Regions from separate parts of the Pseudomonas sp. AC355 genome, predicted to be linked through region 2. Evidence: riboswitches for the same ligand, from Rfam matches in the RefSeq annotation. Region 2 holds a riboswitch; each other region holds the start of a gene.
The links. Region 2 has a riboswitch for cobalamin ahead of cobO (cob(I)yrinic acid a,c-diamide adenosyltransferase). Riboswitches for the same ligand answer to the same signal wherever they lie in the genome.

Region 1 (7,746 bases), 3.0 Mb from region 2:
GGCCGTGGGCCTCGCTGCTGCGATCTTCCCAGGCCCGCTGTTCGGCGTAGCGGCTGGCCAGCCACAGGCTGACGGCCAGGCCGAAGATGACCAACAGCACGATGGCGACGATGCGATAACGCAGAAACAGGGTGGTCATGCACGACTCGAATTTTTATGATGCCGGCATGTTAGCCCGAAATGCGCGCGGGTCGCCTATGAGGATGCCGCGGCTTTTGTAGCCTGAGTTAGCCGAAGGCGTAACCCGGGACGACAGGCTCGGAATAATCGCCCGGCCCCGGGTATCGCTACGCTCAACCCAGGCTACGGGCGATACCGGTCACGGCCGCACCATCATCAGCTCGGGCACCGCACGGCCAGCGACCAGTTGCTCGTCGACCAGGCGCACCACGTCTTCCTCGCTACGCACCTGATACCAGTGACCCGGCGGATAGACCGTCAGCGTCGGGCCCTGATCGCAGGGGAACTGGCACTGGGTACGGGTGATATGCACACCGCCCTCGCACTCCAGCTTGCCGGCCGCCTTGACCTTCTCGCGCAGCATCTTCCACAGCGGCAGAGCGCCACGGCGAGTGCAGCGCGGACCGTTGCATAGCAGCACGCGGTACTGGTGAGCGGGAATCTTCGACCAGGCGTGACTGCCGGGCAGCGCTGGCACATCGACGCAGCCCAGATGCAGCTCCGGGCGCTCGAGCAGTACACAAGCGGCCCCGGCCGCGTCGGCATCGAGCTGGCCGAACAGGCTGGTGACAAAGACCCGTGCAGGATCGGTCAGGCTCGCCAGTTCGCTGCGCAGCCAGTCGACATGCTGGCTGCTGCTCTGCGCCTCCAGGTCGATCATCAGCAGCCTGCCGCTGCCCTCCTTCACGCGCTGCCAGAGGCCGTCATAACCGGCGCCGGTATCGACGATGTCGGCCAGCGCAGCCTCGCCACGCAGCTCGACCAGGCGGGCACGAAACAGCTCGGCAAAGGAGCCGTCGAGCAGATCCGAGCCGGCGAACAGCACCTGAGCGTAGGGCGTGGTAGTCATGGGTAGGCTCCGGGAAAAGGGCGGCAGTCTAACAGCGTCGTGACGGACAAGGTTTCGTAGCCTGAAACTCGACGCCATGGCTCAGCAGCGCCTGCCACAGCGCTTCGGGTTCGGCGAACTCGCGATCCACAGCGGGCAACGAGGGTCGCTGCAACACCAGCACCGGCACGCCACGCTCACGAGCGACCTGCAGCTTGTGCTCGGTGGCGGCGCTGCCACTGTTCTTGCTCACCAGCACATCGCAATCGAGCCGCTCGAACAGCGCGCGCTCATCGTCCAGGCTGAACGGCCCACGGGCGCCGATCACTTCGGCACGTGGCGTGGCAGGTTGGCTCTGCAGGCAGCGCACGGTCCAGTGCTGGTGGGCGGGAATCTCGTGCAGATGCTCCAGTGGCTCGCGGCCCAGGGTGAACAGCGGGCGCTGGAAATCGCTCAGTGCGGTGATCAGCGAGGGCCAGTCGAATACCTCACGCCAGTCATCGTCGGGTGATGAAACCCAGCCCGGGCGACGCAAGGCCCAGCAGGCAATACCAGCCAACTGGGCGGCATGGGCAGCGTTGCGGCTGATCTGCGCAGCATAGGGATGGGTGGCATCGACCAGCAGGTCGATGCCCTGCTTGTGGATAAAATCCGCCAGCCCCTCGACACCACCAAAGCCACCGACACGTACCTGGCAGGCCAGATCCTCCGGCACCTTGCCCAGCCCGGCCAGGCTATAGATATGTGCGGGGCCAAGGCGACGGGCAAGATTCAGCGCTTCGCCGATCCCGCCCAGTAGCAGGATGCGGCTCATAACGGCTTGCTGACCTGCAGCAGGGTGATCGGCAACGCGGCGCGCCAGGTGTCGAAACTGCCAAGCGGGCGCGCCTGGGCCACTTCGATACGGGTCAGCTCGCCGCCCTGGTCGCCACGAAAGGCGATCAACGCCGCCTCGCTCTGCAGGGTCACGGCGTTGGCCACCAACCGACCACCGGGCTTGAGCGCGCGCCAGCAACTTTCCAGCACGCCGGGCGCGGTCACCCCGCCACCGATGAAGATGGCGTCTGGCGCTGCCAGCCCGGCCAGCGCCTCGGGTGCCCGCCCGGCCACCAGTTGCAGGCTCGGCACGCCAAGGGCATCGCGGTTGTGGGCGATATGCCCCTGGCGTCCTTCATCAGCCTCGATGGCGATGGCGCGGCAGCTGGGGTGCGCGCGCAGCCACTCGATGCCGATGGAGCCGCAACCGGCACCGACATCCCAGAGCAGTTCGCCGGGCAGCGGCGCCAAGCGCGCCAGGGTGATGGCGCGCACATCGCGCTTGGTCAGTTGTCCGTCATGGCGATAGGCATCGTCCGGCAGGCCCGGCGTGAGCGGCAGGCGCATGGCGTCATCACTGGCCACGCAGTCGATCGCCACCAGATTCAGATCAGCAGATCGAGCCAGCGACCAGCCATCAGCCAGGCCATCGATACGCCGCTCACGCTCACCGCCCAGGTGTTCGAAGACGCTCAGCCGACTGGGGCCGAAGCCACGCTCGCGCAGCAATGCGGCAATGGCCGCCGGGCTCTCGCCATCGTTGCTCAGCACCAGCAGGCGTACGCTGGGATGAATCTGCGCATTGAGCGCTGCCAGCGGACGACCCACCAGCGAGACCAGAGGTGTGCTCTGCAGTGGCCAGCCCAGGCGAGCCGCCGCCAGCGAGCAGGAGGAAGGCGCCGGCAGAATATGCAGCTCCTCGCTCGTCAGCTCGCGGGCCAGGCTGGCACCGACACCGAAGAACATCGGGTCACCGCTGGCCAGCACGCAAACCGGCGTGCCGCGGCGCTCCAACACCGGCGCCAGGGAAAAGGGCTTGGGCCATTCCAGACGTGTGGCACGGATGCAATGCGGCAACAGCGCCAGCTGGCGCTCGCTGCCAAACACCTGTTCGGCCGCCAGCAATGCATGTCGCGCCGCCTTGCCGAGGCCGGGGTAGCCGTCTTCACCAATGCCCACGACGGTTAGCCAGCGTGTCATGCGTTTTTCCTCGTTATCAAAATCGCCCAGATCGTTCCTCACGCTCCGCGTGGGAATGCCGCCCAGGACGACGCTCCGCGTCCGATGCTGCACGCTATCGGACGACGCGGCTTTTCATCCTAGCGAACAAAGCGGGCATAATAGCGCCTCTGTCGGTGTCCGTCGGCTACGTGGTACGTAGGCGCGGGCCTAAGAGGGAACACGAGCAGATCGTTCTGCGGCGTGGCTGCCCCCGCAACTGTTGCAGCGAGCGCATGCGCCAATCGCCACTGGGAAACCGGGAAGGCCGGCCACGCGCCATGACCTGCGAGCCAGGAGACCTGCCGACGGATTCAGTCGCATGTGCCCACACCGGGCGGGGTGTCCCGGTGATAGAAGCTCCTCCTTCTCTGGCCTATCCTCGAACGGATGCCCATGTGACCCGACCCCGGTGATCCGTTGAAACAGGCTTTTTGCATTCCATCCCCTGCTGTTCGCCCCTCGGCCTGTCCGGGGTTGCTGCGTATCGTGCAGGCGAAGGATGGCGGCATCTGCCGGATCAAGCTGGCCTGCGGGCGCCTCGATGCCACCGGAGCCGAGCGCATAGCCCAGGCCGCACAACACCATGCAGGCGGCGTGATCGAAGCCACCAACCGCGCCAACCTGCAGATTCGCGGCATCCACGCCGGCAGTGAAGACGCATTGATCGGCGAGTTGCTGGCCGCCGGCCTCGGCCCGAATTCACCCTCTGCCGACGATGTGCGCAACCTGATGGTCAGCCCGGCGGCCGGCCTCGATCCGGCGGCGCTGGTCGACGTATCACCACTGGCCGCCCGCCTGCTGACGACGCTGGAGAACACCCCACGCCTGCACGCGCTGTCGGCCAAGTTCGCCCTGCTACTCGATGGCGGCGAACGCCTGGCCATGCTCGAACACCCTCACGATATCTGGCTCAGCGCCCTGCCGCTGGATGGCCAGATCGGCTATGCGTTCGGTCTCGCCGGTTGCCCGCCACAAGCGCCTGGCGATGTGCCCGCGCTGGCCGTGGTGCCCGAGGCCCATGCCGATGAGCTGCTGCTGGCGCTGCTCGACCTGTTTCTTGAACTGGCCACGCCCGAGCAGACACGCATGCGCCACCTGCTCGCCACTCACCCTGCTAGCGAACTGCTGCAGCGCCTGGGCGAGCGTCTGGGTGACGTGCTGCTGAGCGCGGATGAGTGGCGACGCCGCCCGGCCGAACCTCAAGCGCATATCGGCATCGGCGCACAGCGCCAGCCTGGCCGGGTATATGTCGGTGGCGTCCCTCCATTGGGCCGGCTCGACGCCGAACAGCTGCTCGGACTCGCCGCCTTGGCTCGACGTCTGGGCGATGGCAGCCTGCGCATGACCCCCTGGCAGAGCGTGTTGCTGCCCAATGTCGCCACAGCCGATGCGCAGGCAGCCCTCCAGGCGCTGGAGGGGCTCGGCTTGCTGGTCGATGCCGATGCGCCGCTAGCCCGCATCATCGCCTGTACCGGCTCAAGCGGCTGCGCCAAGGGCCTGGCCGATACCAAAGCCGATGGATGCCGCATGGCCGAGACGCTGAAGGCTGGCCGCCGCCTGGCCGGCCTCCACCTCAGCGGCTGCAGCCGTTCCTGCGCCGCCGCCCACCGTGCCCCCGTGACCCTGCTGGCGGTAGCCGAAGGCCGCTACGATCTGTTCGCCCGCCAGGCGGACAGCAACGATTTCGGCGCGCCACTGGCCCGCCACCTGACACTTGACGAGGCCAGCGAACTGCTGGCCTCGCTTCCCGATACCTGGAGTTTCACCCGATGACCGATTACATCCGCGATGGTCAGGAGATCTATCGCCATTCCTTCTCCATCATCCGCGCCGAGGCCGACCTGAGCGCCATTCCGGCGGATCTCGAGAAGCTCGCGGTGCGGGTCATCCACGCCTGCGGCATGGTCGATGTGGTGCAGGATCTACGCTTCTCCACGGGTGCCGGTGCGGCCGGTCGCCAGGCCCTGGCCAATGGCGCGGCGATTCTCTGCGATGCGCGCATGGTCGCCGAAGGGGTGACCCGTGCGCGCCTGCAAGCGGCCAACCCGGTGCTCTGCACCCTCAACGATGCTGGCGTGCCTGAGCTGGCCAAGAAGCTGGGCAACACCCGTTCGGCGGTGGCGCTGGAGCACTGGCGCGAGCATCTCGAAGGCTCGGTGGTGGTAATCGGCAACGCACCTACCGCGCTGTTCTATCTGCTCGACATGCTGGCTGCGGGCGCGCCCAAGCCAGCGCTGATTCTCGGCTTCCCGGTGGGCTTCGTGGGCGCGGCGGAGTCCAAGGATCTGCTCGCCAGCACCTTTGCCGAGCATGGCGTGCCCTACGTGATCGTCCAGGGCCGTCGGGGCGGTAGCGCCATGGCCGCCGCCGCGGTCAACGCCCTGGCCACGGAGGTCGAGTGATGAACGGTATGGACCGCCCCGGAAAAGGCCGCCTGCTGGGCCTGGGCGTCGGCCCGGGCGACCCCGAGCTGATCACCCTGAAGGCCCTGCGCCTGCTCAAGTCGTCACCCGTGGTCGGCTACTTCGTGGCCAAGGCCAAGGCCAATGTCGGCCAGGGCGGCAACGCCTTCGGCATCATCGAAGGCCACCTGGACGACAGCCAGCAGCGCCTGCCACTGGTGTATCCGGTAACCACCGAAAAACTCGAACCGCCACTGACTTACGAAGGCGTGATCAGCGACTTCTACGACACCTGTGCGGTGCAGATCGCCGAGCATCTGGATGCTGGTCGCGACGTGGCGGTGATCTGCGAAGGCGACCCGTTTTTCTACGGCTCCTACATGTACCTGCACGACCGCCTGGCCGAGCGCTACGAGGCCCAGGTGATCCCCGGCGTGTGCTCGATGCTCGGCAGCGCGGCGGTGCTCGGCGTGCCGCTGGTGTACCGCAATCAGAGCTTGTCGGTGCTCTCTGGCGTGCTGCCCGAAGACGAGCTGCGCGAGCGCCTGCGCGATGCAGAAGCCGCCGTGGTGATGAAACTGGGGCGCAACTTCGAGAAAGTGCGTCGCGTGCTGCAGGACCTTGGTTTGCACGACCGTGCTCACTACGTGGAACGGGCGACCATGGCCAACCAGCGCATCGTGCCGCTGGACGATGTCGAGCCCATGGCCTCGCCGTATTTTTCAATGATCGTGGTGCCCGGTGAGAAGTGGCGGGGTTGAACCGAAACAGCTGTCTCGCAGTAAGCACCTTTTCCGTAGGAGCCAGCTTGCTGGCGATATCGATGGCCAAATCGATAGTTGTGTTGCGGGTCGGATCGTTTCGCCGGCAAGCCAGCTCCTACATGACTCCAGCGAACTCGCCTGCCTGTTCCTGACAGTGGATAAACCATGACCTCTTCACCCGCCATCGTCATCCTCGGCCCCTCTGCGCTGGCCACTGCGCGGCGCATCCAGGCACTTTATCCACAGGCCGTCATCCATGGCCTGCGCGGGCGGGTCGAGGCTGATCAAGCCTATGACGACTTCGGCGACAACCTGCGTAGCCTGTACCGCAGCGGCACGCCGATCATCGCCTTGTGCGCCGCTGGTATCGTCATCCGTAGCCTGGCGCCGCTGCTTGCCAGTAAAGGTGCCGAGCCACCGGTGCTGGCCGTAGCCGAAGACGGCAGCGCCGTGGTGCCGCTGCTCGGCGGCCTGGGTGGCGTCAACCGCATGGCCAGGGAGATCGCCGCGACGCTGGAAACCAGCGCAGCCATCACCACAAGTGGCGAACTGCGCTTCGGCACCTGCTTGCTCGACCCGCCGAGCGGTTATGCCCTGGCCGACCTGGAGCAGGGCAAGCGCTTCGTCTCCGACCTGCTCGGCGGCGAAAGCCTGCGCATCGATGGCACCGCGCCGTGGCTGAACGAAGCCAGCCTGCCGCTGGCCGAGGATGCCGGCCGCACCGTGCGGATCACCACCGAGCAGCGCCCCGCGCAGACTGACGAACTGCTGATCCATCCACGCACACTGCTCGTTCTGGTCGACAAGGCAGATGACCTTGCAGCGGCCATCCGCCAGGCATTCGAAGACTCGCGCCTGGCGCCGAAATCCCTGGCCGCCCTGCTAGCCCCCCAGGCGCTGATGGGTGACAAGCGCCTGACCCAGGTCGCCAGCGACCTCGCCGTACCGCTGCGCTTCGTCCGTGCTGACGATGGACTGCCACCTCGGGTGCACCGCAGCGAAAACCTGCAGTTGCTGCAGGCCGACTCGCCCGAAGCGGCGCAAGGCATTGGCCGCCCCCGCGGTCGCCTGAGCGTGATCGGTCTGGGCCCCGGCGCCGCCGAACACATGACCCCCGCGGTACGCCGCGCGCTGGACGAAGCCGAAGACCTGCTCGGCTACGAAACCTACGTGAAAATGGCCGAGCCGCTGCGCCCGGAACAGGTGCGCCACTGCAGCGACAACCGTGAAGAGCTGCAACGCGCCCGCCATGCCTTCGAACTGGCCGCCAGTGGCCGCCGCGTGGTGGTGATTTCCTCCGGAGACCCCGGCGTTTTCGCCATGGCAGCGGCGGTGCTGGAGGCGTTGGAAGAAGCGGACGCACCCGCTGACTGGAACAGCGTCGAGCTGGAGATTCTGCCCGGCGTGTCCGCCGCCCTGGCCACCGCCGCCAAGGCCGGTGCGCCGCTGGGCCACGACTTCTGCCTGATCTCCCTGTCGGACAATCTCAAGCCCTGGGCGGTGATCGAAAACCGCCTCGACCATGCTGGTGCAA
Region 2 (7,746 bases):
AGCGCGGCGAACACCGCGTCACTGCCGTTTTCCAGCACCGACTCGGTGCCGGCACGGGCTACGCCGGTGGCGTCCAGGTCATCGGTGCGGCGGCTGACCATATAGCCGACCCGCTGGCGGGCCAAGGGCAGATCGCCAAGGCGCAGCGCCTGGGCCACGGGCTGAGCGTGCTGGTCGAGGCTGCGCAGACCAAGCGCCGCATACAGGGCGATGATCTGCACCAGCCAGCCGACCCAGGGCAACTGCACCAGCAGCACAGTCAGCAGAGTGAGCGGTAATACCGCCAGGCACCAGGCGCTCACGCCATGGCTGCGCCAGCCACCACCGGACGGGTTGAAGCGTTGCTCCAGACGATTGGCCAGCTTGCCGAAGCCCACCAGCGGATGCCAGCGCTTCGGCTCACCGAGCGCGGCATCCAGCGCCACACCAGCGGCCGCACTGAGGATCAGGCTCATAAAGGTGCTGCGCTATTCATGTGTCTCCCCGCCATATGATGCCCAGCGATCCTCAAACAGCAATTCACTCAATGGCCGCACCTCGGCCCAGCCCTCCTGGGCCAGCATCGGTACCGGGTAGAACGCCTGCACCGGCCCCAGGCACAGCACCGCCACCGGTTTGCTGCCGGCTGGCATGCCCAGCAGTTCGGCCAATGCCAGAGGATCGAACAGCGACACCCAGCCCATACCCAACCCCTCGGCTCTGGCGGCGAGCCACAGATTCTGAATGGCGCAGGACAACGACGCCATATCCATTTCCGGCAAGGTACGGCGGCCGAATACATGGGATTCACGGCCGTCCATCAGCGCCGCGACCAGCACCTCGGCGCACTCACGAACGCCCTCGACTTTGAGCCGCATGAATTCGTCGGAGCGCTCGCCCAGGGCCTCGGCGGTCAGCCGACGCTCGGCCTCGACCAACTGATAGATGTCTTCACGTAGCGCCGGCCGGGTGATGCGGATGAAGCGCCAAGGTTGCATCAACCCCACACTGGGTGCCTGATGCGCCGCCTCGAGTAGCTTCGCGAGCACTTCGGGCGCTACCTCACCACCACTGAAATGGCGCATATCGCGGCGTTCGGCGATAGCCCGATAGACCGCGGCGCGCTCCTCAGGACTGAAGGCGTGGTCGCTCATGGTCGAAACAATGCCGCTGCGGCCGCAGGATTGGATGGCATATAGAAGTGGATATAGGACGCGGTAAGCCGACCGAGACGGAACACTGCTTCGCTGACCGGTTTGTCATTGGGGCACTCGCCACGAGCCAGTGGCTCCAACTCGGACTCGAGCCGCGAATGGTGGTAGCTGTGACCCCGCAACAGCCCCTCAGGCAGCGTTACGGCCTGCAGCGCGAGGGCGACCAGGCGCTTCTGCATCTGTGCATGGCCAGGCACCAACCCTGCTAACTCCGCCCGTTCGCCTGCCACGTCGCTCAGCGAGTCGAGCAGGTAAAGCATGCCACCGCACTCGGCGAGGATAGGCTTGCCGGCTTGCTGATGAGCGGTGATGGCCTCGATCATCGAACGGTTCGCGGCCAGCGCCTGCAGATTCAGCTCGGGATAACCACCGGGCAGATAAAGGCTGTCCACCTCGGGCAGGCTTTCATCGGTCAGCGGGCTGAAGAACGTCAGGGTCGCGCCCATCCGCTCCAGCAGATCGAGGTTGGCCTGATAGGTGAACGCGAAGGATGCATCGCGGGCTACGCCGATGCGTACGCCCTCCAGCAGCGGCAACGGCGCTGCAATCGGCGGGGCGGCGAAGGTCACAGGTGGCGGCAGGGTTACCGTCGCGGTCTGAGCCAGCGCATCGGCAGCGGTATCCAGGCGCACATCGAGGTCGGCGAGCTCGGCTGCCTGCACCAGGCCCAGGTGGCGGCTCGGCAATTCAATGGCGGCGCTGCGCGGCAGCGAGCCGTACCAGCGGATCGAAGCCGGCAGGCTATCGCGGATCAGATCGTTGTGACGCCCGGGATTGACGCGGTTGCCAAGCACGCCGGAGAACGGCAGATCCGGCTGATAGCTAGCAAGACCGACGGCCAGTGCGCCGAAGGTCTGGGCCATGGCGGAGCCATCGATCACGCCCAACACTGGTACGCCAAATCGGCGCGCGAGGTCGGCGGCGGATGGCGAGCCGTCGAACAGGCCCATCACGCCTTCGATGAGAATCAGATCGGCCTCGCCAGCAGCCTCCCACAACAAGCGACGGCTCTCGTCCTCGCCGACCATCCACAAGTCCAGCTGATAGACCGGATTGCCACTGGCACGGGAGAGGATCATCGGGTCGAGAAAATCAGGCCCGCACTTGAACACCCGCACCCGCTTCCCCTGCCGGGTGTGCAGGCGTGCCAGGGCCGCAGTGACGGTGGTTTTACCCTGCCCCGAGGCTGGAGCCGCGATCAACAGTGCAGGACAGTGACGCGGCGTGCGCTCACCCGCATCGGATGCAGACGCTGTAACGATCAAAACTCCACGCCTTTTTGTGCTTTTACGCCAGACTTGAAGGCATGCTTGACGAGCGTCATCTCGGTGACGGTATCGGCTGCTTCAAGCAGCGCTGGCGGCGCGCCACGGCCGGTCGCGACAACGTGCTGAAGCTCGGGGCGCGATTCGATATCACGCAGCACCACGTCCACATCCAGATAACCGTGCTTGAGGGCGATGTTCAATTCATCCAGCACCACCAAGGCGATCTGCGGGTCGTTCAGCAGTTGCCGGGCGACCTCCCAGGCCTGCACGGCTTTCTCGATATCGCGCTGCCGATTCTGGGTATCCCAGGTGTAGCCCTCGCCCATCACGTGATAGCTGACCTCATCGGGAAAGCGGCGGAAGAAATGCTCTTCGCCGGTGGCCATGCCGCCCTTGATGAACTGCACCACGCCGACCTTGAGACCATGTCCCAGCGCCCGGGCAACCATGCCGAACGCGGAGCTACTCTTGCCCTTGCCATTGCCGCTGTGCACCAGCAACAGGCCATACTCGTCCTGAGCCTGGGCGATCTTCTCGTCCATCAGGGCTTTCTTGCGAGCCATACGGGCGTTGTGCCGCGCGTCGCGCTCTGCTGATTCTCGGCTTGGGGATGGGGTCGATTCGCTCATGGGATCTCCTCAGCGCAGGGCCAATCGGCGCACGCAGGTGAAGCGCTCGGGCAGGAAACCGGGTTCATGCCGGACGATAAAGGAATCACACAGGAGTAGGCAGGAGCTGACCGGATCGATCACGCACCGGCCGCGCCCACCGCGCAACTCTGGAAAAAGCGACAGGCCGGTCTCCGGGCTTGCGAGCGCCGCGTTCATCAGAATGCGGCCACCGACGCAGCCTTCCCGTATCGGCGATACAGTGGCTGAAAGCGTGGCTTGGCTCGTTTACCGTTGCGGGGGCAGCGTCGGCATTGCCTGCTTGCTGGAGCAGCGGCGCACCGACTTCCCAGTTTCACCCTCGGCCAAAACCGAGGACACCTGAAGCAAGCGGCGAAGGGTAAGGATTGGCCGCCTCAGCGTCAATCGAAGACTCAGGGATGACTAGCCAACTCGACCGGAAAAACCCGCTTCGCTTCGATATAGGTACGCTGCCAGTAGCTGTTGGCGAGGCTGTCCAAGCGCACGGTGCCGCCCGAGGACGGTGCATGCACGAAGCGTCCTTCGCCGACGTAGATGCCAGCATGGCTAACCTGGCGGCCGCCACTGGTGGCAAAGAACACCAGATCACCACTGCGCAGGGCATCACGCCCTACGGTCGGCGCGCGCATGCTGATCAGTTCGCGCGTCGACCGCGGCAACTGGATGCCCGCCGCATCACGGTAGACGTAACCGATCAAGCCGCTGCAATCGAAACCGCTGGCTGGGGTATTGCCGCCGTAGCGGTAAGGCGTGCCGACAAGGCCCAATGCACGAAACAGTACATCGTCAGCGCCCCCCTGATAATTACCAGGTACAGGTGCTACGACAACGGGTTGCGGAGCAGGTACGGGTGCACGACTGGAGCACGCACTGAGCAGTGCTGTGAGCAGCAAGAGGGCGATGCGAATGGTGGCAGTCATGGACGGACGATCCCGGAGCCTGAATGCGCCCTACTCTGCTCCGTTCACAACTGCAGTGCAAGCTTTAGCTTTATGCTGCAGCCGCTTGAAAACTATCAAGATGTTGCCCGATCTGTGCAGATCGGACATTTACCACCTCAATGCTGAGACGCCAGGTGCTCGGTCGGCGCCATCGCCAGGACACGCTTGGCTTCGATGAAGGTACGTTTCCAGTAGCGGTCATCCAGGCTATCGATCCTCACGCCACCGCTGCGGCTGCTGGAGGAATGGATGAACTGATCATCGCCCAGATAGATACCGGCATGGCTGACGCGGCCACGACCTGCCGTGCTGAAGAACACCAGATCACCGGGCTCCAGCGCCTTGCGCTCGACCAGCGGCGCGTCGATGTTGATCATGTCGCGCGTCGAGCGCGGCAGCTCCATGCCAAGCTCTTCACGGAACAGGTAACCAATAAAACCGCTGCAATCGAAACCGGTTTTCACCGAGCTGCCCCCGAACCGGTAGCGGGTACCGATCAGCGAGAGGCCTTTTTCGAGAACACTGTCTGCAAGCTGTGGCAGCTCGTACGGTGCGTGGCCGGCAAAATCAGCGGCTGCATCGTCTTCAACGACATCGATCCGATCCAGAACAGGCGCTGCGACTACCGGCCGGGCAGGCAAAGAAGCCTGGGCTGGGGCATCGTTATGGGATTGCGGAGCATGGTTAGCGCAGGCGGCGAGAACCATCGTCAGTGCGAGAGGCACGAGGGGTGCGAAGCTTTTGCGCATGGGCACGACCGTGGCATGAAAAATGAACAGCCGCGACTATGCCCTCTAACGGGGCCATATGCAAATTCTATGACGATTAATGTGACTCAGTAGTTCCGGAAAAACATCTAAGGCCCTTTCTTCCAGCCTGAAGTCAACCAGATCGCTAACCTCGCTTTGCGACAAATTGACCTCCACCGTCACCCCACCAGACTGGCGAGTGCGCAGCAGCGGCTCGACTATATAAGGGAAGCTTGCGCTGGTGCCGACGCTGATCACCAGATCGAACCCTTTCTCCAACTGCGTATACAGACGACCGACGGCCTCCTCCGGCAGCATCTCACCGAAAAGCGTCACCGGCGGGCGCAGCACACCACCGCAACTGCCGCACAGAGGCGGCAACGGTTGTTGCAGATGCTTGACGAGTCCCTCGTCCACGCCGCCACAACTCTGGCAATGCAGCGGCGCCAACTCACCGTGAATTTCGATCAGTCGATCTGCCGGACTGCCAGCCAGGCGGTGGTAACCGTCGATGTTCTGAGTGAGCACCCAACATTCAGGCTTCAAGGCCTGCAACTCGGCAATCGCCTTGTGACCGGCGTTTGGCTGGGCGGCCAGGCAGGCGGTGCCGAGCTGTGCCAGGTACTTCCAGCACAGCGCCGGGTCGCGGCGCAGCATGTCGCCAGATAGCGCCACTTCGATCGGTACGCCCTCTGCGGTGTGGCCGTTGTACAGACCACCGAGGCCGCGGTAGGTGGGCAACCCGGAGTCGGCAGACAGGCCTGCTCCGGTGATGATCAAAATCCTCTGCGCGGCAGCGACGGCTGAAGCGAGGCGCGGCAGATGGGGATGCATCAGTGGTTGACCGTATGAGCCAACATCACTGACAGCTGGCACATGGGCCGACCACTTTCCGCATGCCACTGATTGAAGGCAGCTTGAACCGCAGCGCGGTCGCGCTGACTGCTTGGTACCTTGTCGACAATCTTCTGAGCCTTGAGCGCTGCGACCATGTCATCGGAAGGAATAAAGGTGTCTTTGCCAACCATACGCAGAAAGCGCGATGCAGAAAGGCCGCCGAGCTGAGTACCCTGCTTGGCCAACCAGTGCCAGAGCCCGACGATATCGGTCACCGGCCAATCGGCGATCAGTGCGCCAAAGGCAAAGCCGGGGCGCGGGGTGATGGTTTTCGCAGCGGCAGCCGGCCCGCTCAACGCGCCACGCTCCACGTCGAGAATGAACTGCGCGTTACGGGGTACGCTCTTGAGCTTGCCCAGGTGGCGGATCAGGCGAGCGTCCTGCATCAGACGCTCGAGGCGTTCGCCGCCCATCAGCACGACCTTTTCCGGATCGAAACCGAAGAACACTTCTTCGAAGGCCGGCCACTTGGCGTCCACCAGGCTGTGTTTGAGACCCGCCCGGAAGATGCGCAGGCTCATGATCGACAGGTAGCGATCATCGCTTAGAGCACGGAGCTTCTTGTCAGAAGCCGGTTGCGGCAGGCGCGCCTCGAGGGCTTCCAGCGAGCCGAAGCGGTTCACGCAGTATTCATGCATCCATCGGTAATCGTGCATCGTTTGCCTTCGGATCTACTGGAGTTTGAACGGTGCAGCGAAGCGACCCTCGCTCACCTCGATGAAACCTTCGCCGCCGAGGCGCTTGAGGCGACCGTCGAAGCTGCCGCGCACGCCCCAGTCGTCGATGCCGTCGATCCTGAGGTCGAACGTGGCGCCATCATCATGACTGAGCGCCGACCAGATTTCTGTGCCGTCCTCATGCTGTACGGCATAACGACTGACCAGCCTGGAGCCTGACAGGCTGTAAGTACCTGGCTTGATCTCACCGCCCAGCGCCCACAATTCGAAATCGTAACTGTCGCTCATGGCCCCATCGTCCAGACGACCGCCAATGACAAGATGCTCTCGGCTCTCGGCCAACTGGGCCACCAGCCGCGAATCGAAACGCATGGCCTTACCACCCAGTTCAAGCGTCAGATGGCCCTGCTCGCTACCGCCACCGCAGCCACTCAGCAACAGACAGAACATCACCAGCATGGCCTTGTACATGGCTTGGACTCTTACAGGTTCATCACGTTAAGAAAGCGCGGCGTGGCCTGCTCATCGATTTTCAGGCTGGTGAAGTCGAACAGATTGCGATCGGCAAGTTGCGACGGCACCACATTTTGCAGGGCACGGAACATGATTTCCGTGCGACCCGGCGATTTGCGCTCCCAGTCCTGGAGCATCTCCTTGACCACCTGACGCTGCAGGTTTTCCTGGGAGCCGCAAAGGTTGCACGGAATGATCGGGAATTCCTTGAGATTGCTATAGGCCTCGATATCGGCCTCGTTGCAATAGGCCAGCGGGCGAATCACCACATTGCGCCCGTCATCGGCACGCAGTTTGGGCGGCATGGCCTTGAGCGTGCCGCCATAGAACATGTTGAGGAAGAAGGTCTCGAGGATGTCGTCACGGTGGTGACCGAGGGCCATCTTGGTCGCGCCGATCTCGTCGGCGAAGGTGTACAGGGTGCCGCGGCGCAGGCGCGAACACAGCGAGCAGGTGGTCTTGCCTTCCGGGATCTTCTCCTTGACCACCGAGTAAGTGTCCTTCTCGACGATGTGGTACGGCACACCGATGGACTCCAGATAGGCCGGCAGCACGTGCTCGGGGAAGCCTGGCTGCTTCTGGTCCATATTCACCGCGACGATCTCGAAGTGAATGGGCGCGACCTTCTGCAGATAAAGCAGGATATCGAGCATGGTGTAGCTGTCCTTGCCACCGGACAGGCAGACCATCACCTTGTCGCCCTCCTCGATCATGTTGAAATCGGCAATGGCTTCGCCGGCCTGACGACGCAGGCGTTTTTGCAGCTTGTTCTGATTGACCGAGAGGGTGCCCATGGCGCGCGGAAATCCGGTAGAAGTACTGAAGCCGCGCATTTTACCCAGAAAACCAGGCATACCC
Region 3 (7,746 bases), 280 kb from region 2:
GGGCCACCATTGCGGCGTCCTCGGCGCTGTCGCCGGCGAACAACCCCTGGTGCGGCGTGCGCCCCATGGCGACCACATCGGCGACGCTGAGGCCGAACTCCTGCGGAAACTCCTGCAGCACCACGGCGATGCGCTGCGCACTCCAGCGCGGGGTCTGCCGCCAGAGGTTCTCGCCGTCGAGATGCAAGCTGCCGCTCGCCGGCTCGCTGGAACGATAGGCGCAGCGCAACAGGCTGGTCTTGCCGCTGCCGTTGGGGCCGATAAGGCCGACGAACTCGCCTTCACCGATATGCAGATCGATGTCCTGCAACAGCCAGCGTGGCGCACTGCGCCGACTCTCGACGGCCCATGACAGCTTTTCGATACGTAGCCTCGACATGCCCGACTCCTGCTTGTGGCGCACCGGCAAACTACCCGGTGCGCCGGCGTTTAGAAGCTGTAGTCAGCGCTGACGAAGAACGAGCGTGGCTCGCCCAGGTACCACTGCTGGCCATTGTTGCTCGTGGTGGTGGCGTACTGACGGTCGAACAGGTTGTTCAACTGCAGGCCGAGGGTCAGATCCTTCTGCAGATGCCAGTCGAAGTTGGCGTCCACCACGGTGTAACTCGGTACCCTGACGCTGTTGGCGTTGTCGGCGTAGCGGCTGTCCACATAACGGGCGCCGGCACCGACGCTGAAACGCTCGGCAAAGTCCTTGCTCAACCACAGGTTGGCGGAACGACGCGGCACGTTGGTGGGGCGATTGCCCTGGAAATCGTCGCCACCGCTGACGAACTCGTCGTACTCGGCGCGCACCAGTGCCGCATTGGCAGACAGCTGCACGGCATAGGGCAGGCGCAGCTCGAGGGTCGCCTCGATACCATCCGAGGATTGCTGGCCAACCTGCTGCTGGACGGTCGGGTTGGCCGGGTCGGTACTGAGCAGCTTGTTCTTGACGATGTGATAGGCGGCCAGCGTCCACTCGCCACGGTTATCGAAAAACTGCTGTTTGATGCCCACTTCGGTTTGCTTGGCGGTGCTCAGATCCCACTGCTGCTGGCCCGCACTGAGAGTCAGCAGGTTGCCGACGCCTTCGGTGCTGGTGGCGTACTGACCGTACAGCGACAAGTCATCGGTCAGCGCGAACACCAGGCCGGCGCGCCAGTTGTTGCCGGTCAGGCTACGGTCGCTGCGGGTGCCGGCCAGCAGATCATCACGATTCAGGTGTACCTGGTCACGGCGCACACCGGTGACCAGTGCCAGTTGCTCGGTGAGCTGCGTGCGGTTCTCGGCGAACAACGAGAACTGACGCGCCTGATTGGCTTCGCGAGCGCGATACGGGTCATTGCTGATGTAGCTACCACCACCGGACTGGCCGAGTGGCACGCTGTCGCTGAGGGTATTGCCGAAATCATGCTTGCGCACGAAACGGATGGAGTTGTAGTCCACGCCAACCACGGTGCGGCTGTCGAGGCCGAACAGCGAATGCTGCAGGGTGAACGTCTGGCGGTCGCCGATCTGTTCCTGGGTGTGCTTGATGCTGATGAAATCGCTACGCTCGACTAAATCACCCGGCTGCCAGGTGTAGGTTTCAGCGTTGCGCCAGCGCCGCTGGGTCTTGAGGTAGTACAGCTGGTTGCTGGCACTCAGGTTGTCGCTGATCGTCCAGTCGGTCACCAAGCGGGTCGACTGGTCGTTGTACTGCAGCGTGGCGTTCTCGACGTTGTAGTTACGCTCGCGCAGGCTTTCGCGGTAGTGACCATCCACCAACGGCGTGCCGAAATACTGCTGCGGCTCCTGATTACCGTAATCGTGACTGAGGGTGAAGCTCAGGTCGTCGGTCGCCTCCCAGCGCAATGCAGCACTGATGGCCAGGCTCTCGGAATCACCACGGTCGACCCAGCCATTGCTGGCCTGCTGATTGAGATTGAAACGGTAGCTCAGGCGGTCGTTCAGGGAGCCGCCGCTATCGAGTGCCATCTGTTGACGATCATCGGAGCCGTAACCCAGACGCACGCGATTGCGGATCTCGCCCTCGAAAGGCTTCTTCGGCACCACGTTGATCACCGCGCCCGTCGCCCCTTCGCCGTACAGCACCGAGGCCGGGCCACGGAGGATGTCGATACGCTCCACCGACCAGGTATCGACCGGAAAGGTCACGGTGCCGGCGCCGACATAAAGACGGGTGCCGTCATACAGCTGCATGGTCGAGCTGTGCCCGGTAAAACCCCGGGCGGACAACGCGGTGCCGCCATTGCCGGGCGTGCCCATGAAGGTGATGCCAGGTGAACGGGTGACGGCCTCCTGGACGGTGGCGTTGTTGCGCTTCTGGATCTGCTCGGCGCCAATGCTGCTGACGCTGGCGGGCGTTTCCAGTGGCGTCAGATTCAGGCGCGAGCCGGTCGTTGCCAGCGTATGCAGATCAGGCGGCGACGACTCATCGGCCGTGCCGGTGATCGCCGTCGAGGGCAAGGCTATTGAAGCGTTCGACTCGGCGGCCTGAGCCGGCAAGGCGAACAGCACGCAGGGCACTAGGCCCATGCGCAGGGATTTGCCCGACAGGGCATCGAACAGGGAATATCGGGACATGTCGTTCCACTCGAAACAGGAATGAATGAATCCCGGAGGGAACAACGCATAGGGAATCGCAGGCGCACGAAGCCCACGGAAACCGGCCTGCGCCCGCCCACCGCGGGTTTGCCAAACAGAAGTTTCGGGCCGGTCTCCGGGCTCACGAGGGTCATGAAGCATTCACCTTCCCATGCCGTGGCACAGTGGTTAATCGAATGCTTCGCTCGCATACCGTTGCGGGGGCAGCGCCGGACTGATCATTTTGGAGGTGACCTCTCAATGACGAACCGGCTTCCCGTTTCACCCCATGCACGGCGGCATGGGACACCTGAAACTGGCGCGCATCTGACCATCGAAGCGTCGAGCCGTCAATCATCGCCATGCAGCGGCCTCGATCCATGCACCATGGCATCGCCGGCTGGGATAACATCGCCCGACCCCGGATTGGCCAGGAAACACAGGATGCAGCGAGACGATGATCGAGCGACCGGCAGGCGCTCCGCTACCGCCCCAGGCAAGCCGCCGACGCTGGCGGATGTGGCCAAGGTCGCAGGCGTTTCGCCGATCACCGTGTCGCGCACGCTCAACCAGCCGGAGATCGTCCGCCCGGAACTGCGCGAAAAGGTCTTTCGTGCCGTGCACAAGACCGGCTACGTGCCGGCCATGCTCACCGGCGTGGCCGAGCAGCGCAGCCGGCTGATTTCCCTGCTGGTGCCGACGATTGCCAATTCGATCTTCTCGGACACGGTGCAGGCGCTGATCGACACCCTCACCGAAGCCGGCCACGAGACGCTGATCGGCCTGACCAACTACAGCGCCGAACGCGAAGAGCAGCTACTCGACGCCATCTTGCGGCGGCGCCCCGATGGCATCGTACTGACCGGCACCCTACACACCAAAGCCAGCCGCACGCGCCTGTCGCGCTCGGGCATTCCGATCGTCGAGTCCTGGGATCTCGCGCCGCGGCCGCTGGACATGTTGGTGGGCTTTTCCCACGAAGCGGTCGGCGTGGCCACCGCGCGCTACCTGATGGGCAAGGGCTATCGGCGCTTCGCCGTGGTGACCCTGGATGACCCACGCGGCCACCGACGCTGCGAAAGCCTGATCAGCGAACTGGCGAGCCAGGGGATTACCGAGGTGCCGCGCGTGGTGTTGCCGCCACCGGCAACGGTGAACCTCGGCCGTGAGGGCCTGCAGCGTCTGTTAGCAGGTCGCGAGCGCCCGAATGTACTGGTGTGCAGTTCCGACACCCTGGCCCACGGCGTGCTGGAAGAAGCCACCGAACTGGGCATTCGCGTGCCGCAGGATCTGGCGGTGATGGGCTTTGGCGACCTGAGCAGCGCCGCTCACCTGCACCCGGCCCTCTCCACCGTGTGCATCAACGGCGCGGACATCGGCGTGCAGGCGGCCCGCGCGCTGGTGCAACGCCTCGATCATCCCCACGAAGAACCAGTGAAAGTGCGCATCGATACCGGTTTCAGGATCATCGAACGGCAGAGCGCATAGCCCGCTCGGCACTTGACGATGCCACCCCCGCGCACTTCAACGCCAAGGTGCGAACCAACCCAAACCGTCTTCAGTGAGGCCTCTCGGGTTGTATTCACAACCAATCCAGCCGTCATAGCCAAGTTCGTCGAGCAGGGCGAATAGCTGCGGATAGTTCACCTCGCCGGTGTCCGGCTCGTGGCGATCCGGTACGCCGGCAATCTGTATATGCCCGACCCCAGCCTGAAAGCGTTTGAAGCACGCCGTAAGATCGCCCTCCATGATCTGCGTATGAAAAAAATCCATCTGCACCTTCAGATTTGGCTCGCCCAGCTCGGCGAGAATGGCGTGGCCCTCTGCCTGATAATTGATGAAATAACCAGGTATCGAGCGGCTATTGATCGGCTCGATCAGCAGTGTCAGTCGGTGCTCGGCCAGGCGGCGAGCGGCATAGCGCAGGTTTTCCAGGTAGACCTCGCGCATCCGCGGGCGCATGCCCTCCTCGCTCACCAATCCGGCCATCGCATGCAGCTTCGGGCAGCCCAGCGCATGGGCATATTCGATGGCGCGATCGACGCCCTCGCGGAACTCCGCCTCGCGCCCCGGCAAGGCGGCAATGCCGCGCTCTCCCGCCGCGAAGTCACCCGGCGGCAGGTTGAACAACACCTGGCTCAAACCATGCTCGGCCAGCCGTTCGGCCAACTCGGCCGGGGTGAAATCATAGGGGAACAGGTACTCAACGCCCTTGAACCCGGCAGCTGCGGCGCGGGCGAATCGCTGAAGAAAAGGAGCATCGCTGAACATCATGCTGAGGTTGGCAGCAAATCGTGGCATGGCAGTCACCATTGAGCGCCGAAGGTCTGGCGCAGTTCGTCAATTTGTTCATCGTCGAGCGGGCGTACCGGCTGCTGGCGCAGCAGCAAGTAGAGCTTGGCGGTTTCTTCCAGCTCTTCGATGGCGTAGGTGGCCGCCTCCAGGCTCTTGCCCGAGACGACAGGCCCATGGTTGGCGAGCAACACAGAGCTGTGTTGCCCCACCAGGCCACGAATCGCCTCACCCAGTTGTGGGTCACCGGGGCGGTGGTAAGGGATCAGTGGCAAGCGGCCAACGCGCATCACGAAATAGGGCGTCAGCGGGGGCAGGCAAGAGGTTGTGTCCAGGCAGTCCAGGCAGGAGACAGCCGCCGAATGGGTGCAGTGCAGGTGCACGATGGCGCCGGAGTCCTCCCGACCCTCGTACACCGCACGGTGCAGAAAGGCCTCCTTGGAGGCCGGCTTGCCCGCCAGATGGTTTCCCTGCCAGTCGAGTTTGGCGATATCGGCTGGATCCAGCCGACCCAGGCAGGCATTGGTCGGGGTCAAGAGCCAACCATCATCAAGGCGAACGCTGATGTTGCCTGATGAGCCGGGGCTCAGTCCGCGCAGGTACAGCGAGCGGCCGATTTCGACGATTTCCTCGCGCAATGCACTTTCGTTGCTCATGCCAGCTTCTCCCATGCCTTGATCATGAAATCGGCACTGCCGAAGTTGCCGGACTTGAGCGCTAACGCCAGTGGCTTGCCGGATTGGCCGAGCGTTTGAGTCCAAGGCACACCCGGGTCGATGCTCGCGCCGATGCGCAATCCTTCGATGCCCAGCGCCCCGACTACCGCGCCAGAGGTTTCACCGCCAGCCACCAATAACTGGCCGATGCCCTGCTGCTCGACCAACCCTCGCGCAACCGCCGCAAGGGCCGCTTCGATACGCTCGCCAACCTGCTGGGTACCGAACTGCTGCTGAACGCGGCGCACCTCCTCGGGCGGGCTGCTGGCGTAAATCAGCACCGGCCCTTGGTGCTGCTCGGCCCAAGCCAGCGCCTCGGCGACCAACGCATCACCACGGGCCATTAGCTCACCCGCCTCGATGCGAAACTCCGGATACAGCGCTGCGGCCTGCTCGATCTGCGCGAGGGTCGCCCTCGAGCAACTGCCACTGAGAATCGCCTGGCGCCCCCAACCCGACTCCAGCTGGCTCGCTTCGCCACTGGCCTTAAGCAACCCTCTGGCTTGCCAATCCTGCGCCATCCCCAACGCCAGGCCTGAGCCCGCGGTTACCAGCGGCAGATCGGCACAAGCGGCGCCCAACACAGTCAAGTCATGGTTATCGGTGGCATCACAGATGGCGATGCCGACGCCTTCGGCACGCAACGCGGCGATCCGCTGGCGTGTCGCGTCGACGCCGGCCCGCAGGGTGCGGTAGTCGATCAAACCAACCGGGTGAGACGTCTGCGGCTGCAGCACGCGCAACAGGTTGGCATCGTGCATGGGCGTGAGCGGATGGTCTTGCATGCCACTCTCGTTGAGCAGCACGTCGTTGGCGAACAAGTAGCCGTTGAACACGCTGCGGCGATTCTCCGGAAAAGCCGGACAGGCGACGGTGAAGTCACTGCCCAGTGCCTGTAGCAGTGCATCGCTGACCGGACCGATGTTGCCTTCGGCGGTGGAGTCGAACGTCGAACAGTATTTGAAGTAGAACTGCTGGCAACCTTGCTCACGCAGCCACTCGAGCGCCTGTAGGGATTGTCGAACGGCCTCGGCGGGCGCCAGGTTGCGCGATTTGAGCGCCACAACCAGGGCGTCAGCATCGGCCAATTCCAGCGGCCGAGCCGGTATGCCGATGGTCTGTATGGTACGAGCGCCGCCACGCACCAGCATGCTGGCAAGGTCGGTCGCGCCCGTGAAGTCATCGGCGATGCATCCGATCAAGGGCATGTTCACATCTCCTCGTTGGCGGCAGCGGGCAGGCGGATACCGGGAAAGATCTTCGCAACGGCAATATCATCTTCACGGCCCAACCCGGCAGCCGAGGCCTGCTTGAACATCTGGTGCGCGCTGGCGGTCATGGGCAGCGGGAATACGGCCTCCTGCGCGCTGTCGAGCACCAAACCGAGATCCTTGACGAAGATGTCCACCGCCGAACGCGGCTGGTAGTTACCCGCCAGCAGGTGCGGCACGCGGTTTTCGAACATCCAGGAATTACCTGCACTGTGGCTGATCACCTCATACAAGGCCTGCGGATCGCAGCCCTGGCGAATGCCGTAGGCCATGGCCTCGGCCGCGGCGGCGATGTGTACGCCCGCCAGAAGCTGGTTGACCAGTTTGATCTGCGAGCCCTGGCCGGCTTCGTCGCCCAGTCGGTAGACCTTGGCAGCAACAGCCGCCAACGCTGATTCACAGCGTTCGAAGGCAGCCGCAGGCCCAGAGGCCATGATGGTCAACTCCCCCGCCGCAGCGCGCACCGAGCCACCGGAGATGGGTGCATCGAGCATCAGGATCTGCTGCTCGGCCAAGCGCTTGGCGATGCGCCTCGCCGCTGCCGCAGAAATCGTCGCGCAGGCGATCACCACAGTGCCCGGGCGCAATCGCGAAGCGACGCCCTGTTCGCCGAACAACAGGTCTTCGGTTTGTTTAGCGTTGACCACCACGATAAACAGCAAGTCACTGACCGAGGCACTTTCAAGCAACGCCTCGACGGGTTTGCCGCCTTCTGCTGCGAAGGCCTGGCTGACCTCTGCGCGGGTGTCGTAACCCCATACCGGCAAGCCGGCGCGCAATAGGGAGCGCGCCATACCCAGGCCCATGGAGCCTAGGCCGATCACGCCAATGTTGGATATCGCTGTCATCTGAATAAGTCCTCTTGTGATTTTTATAAGACGGCGTCTGCCTCGCTTTGC

Region 1: it holds a riboswitch for cobalamin, as region 2 does, so the genes downstream of both, cobG (precorrin-3B synthase) here and cobO (cob(I)yrinic acid a,c-diamide adenosyltransferase) in region 2, are expected to answer to the same signal.
Region 3: it holds a riboswitch for cobalamin, as region 2 does, so the genes downstream of both, ACZ0AI_RS01995 (TonB-dependent receptor) here and cobO (cob(I)yrinic acid a,c-diamide adenosyltransferase) in region 2, are expected to answer to the same signal.

What each region holds. Positions count from the first base shown of each region.
Region 1 is NZ_OZ409843.1:3,666,095-3,673,840, forward strand. It holds gene ACZ0AI_RS17270 (sensor histidine kinase) at 1-139, opposite strand, end outside; gene ACZ0AI_RS17275 ((2Fe-2S) ferredoxin domain-containing protein) at 320-1,030, opposite strand; gene ACZ0AI_RS17280 (cobalt-precorrin-6A reductase) at 1,059-1,823, opposite strand; gene cbiE (precorrin-6y C5,15-methyltransferase (decarboxylating) subunit CbiE) at 1,820-3,025, opposite strand; cobalamin riboswitch at 3,162-3,367, shown strand; gene cobG (precorrin-3B synthase) at 3,464-4,819, shown strand; gene ACZ0AI_RS17295 (precorrin-8X methylmutase) at 4,816-5,448, shown strand; gene ACZ0AI_RS17300 (precorrin-2 C(20)-methyltransferase) at 5,457-6,209, shown strand; gene cobJ (precorrin-3B C(17)-methyltransferase) at 6,378-7,746, shown strand, end outside.
Region 2 is NZ_OZ409843.1:679,402-687,147, reverse strand. It holds gene cbiB (adenosylcobinamide-phosphate synthase CbiB) at 1-455, opposite strand, end outside; gene bluB (5,6-dimethylbenzimidazole synthase) at 468-1,133, opposite strand; gene ACZ0AI_RS03270 (cobyrinate a,c-diamide synthase) at 1,130-2,455, opposite strand; gene cobO (cob(I)yrinic acid a,c-diamide adenosyltransferase) at 2,455-3,090, opposite strand; cobalamin riboswitch at 3,238-3,469, opposite strand; gene ACZ0AI_RS03260 (C40 family peptidase) at 3,504-4,031, opposite strand; gene ACZ0AI_RS03255 (C40 family peptidase) at 4,169-4,801, opposite strand; gene ACZ0AI_RS03250 (NAD-dependent deacylase) at 4,847-5,635, opposite strand; gene ACZ0AI_RS03245 (DNA-3-methyladenine glycosylase I) at 5,635-6,354, opposite strand; gene ACZ0AI_RS03240 (hypothetical protein) at 6,370-6,846, opposite strand; gene ttcA (tRNA 2-thiocytidine(32) synthetase TtcA) at 6,858-7,682, opposite strand.
Region 3 is NZ_OZ409843.1:403,380-411,125, reverse strand. It holds gene ACZ0AI_RS02000 (ABC transporter ATP-binding protein) at 1-379, opposite strand, end outside; gene ACZ0AI_RS01995 (TonB-dependent receptor) at 430-2,568, opposite strand; cobalamin riboswitch at 2,679-2,897, opposite strand; gene ACZ0AI_RS01990 (LacI family DNA-binding transcriptional regulator) at 3,013-4,056, shown strand; gene otnI (2-oxo-tetronate isomerase) at 4,093-4,869, opposite strand; gene otnC (3-oxo-tetronate 4-phosphate decarboxylase) at 4,875-5,516, opposite strand; gene otnK (3-oxo-tetronate kinase) at 5,513-6,784, opposite strand; gene ltnD (L-threonate dehydrogenase) at 6,787-7,695, opposite strand; gene ACZ0AI_RS01965 (FadR/GntR family transcriptional regulator) at 7,719-7,746, opposite strand, start outside.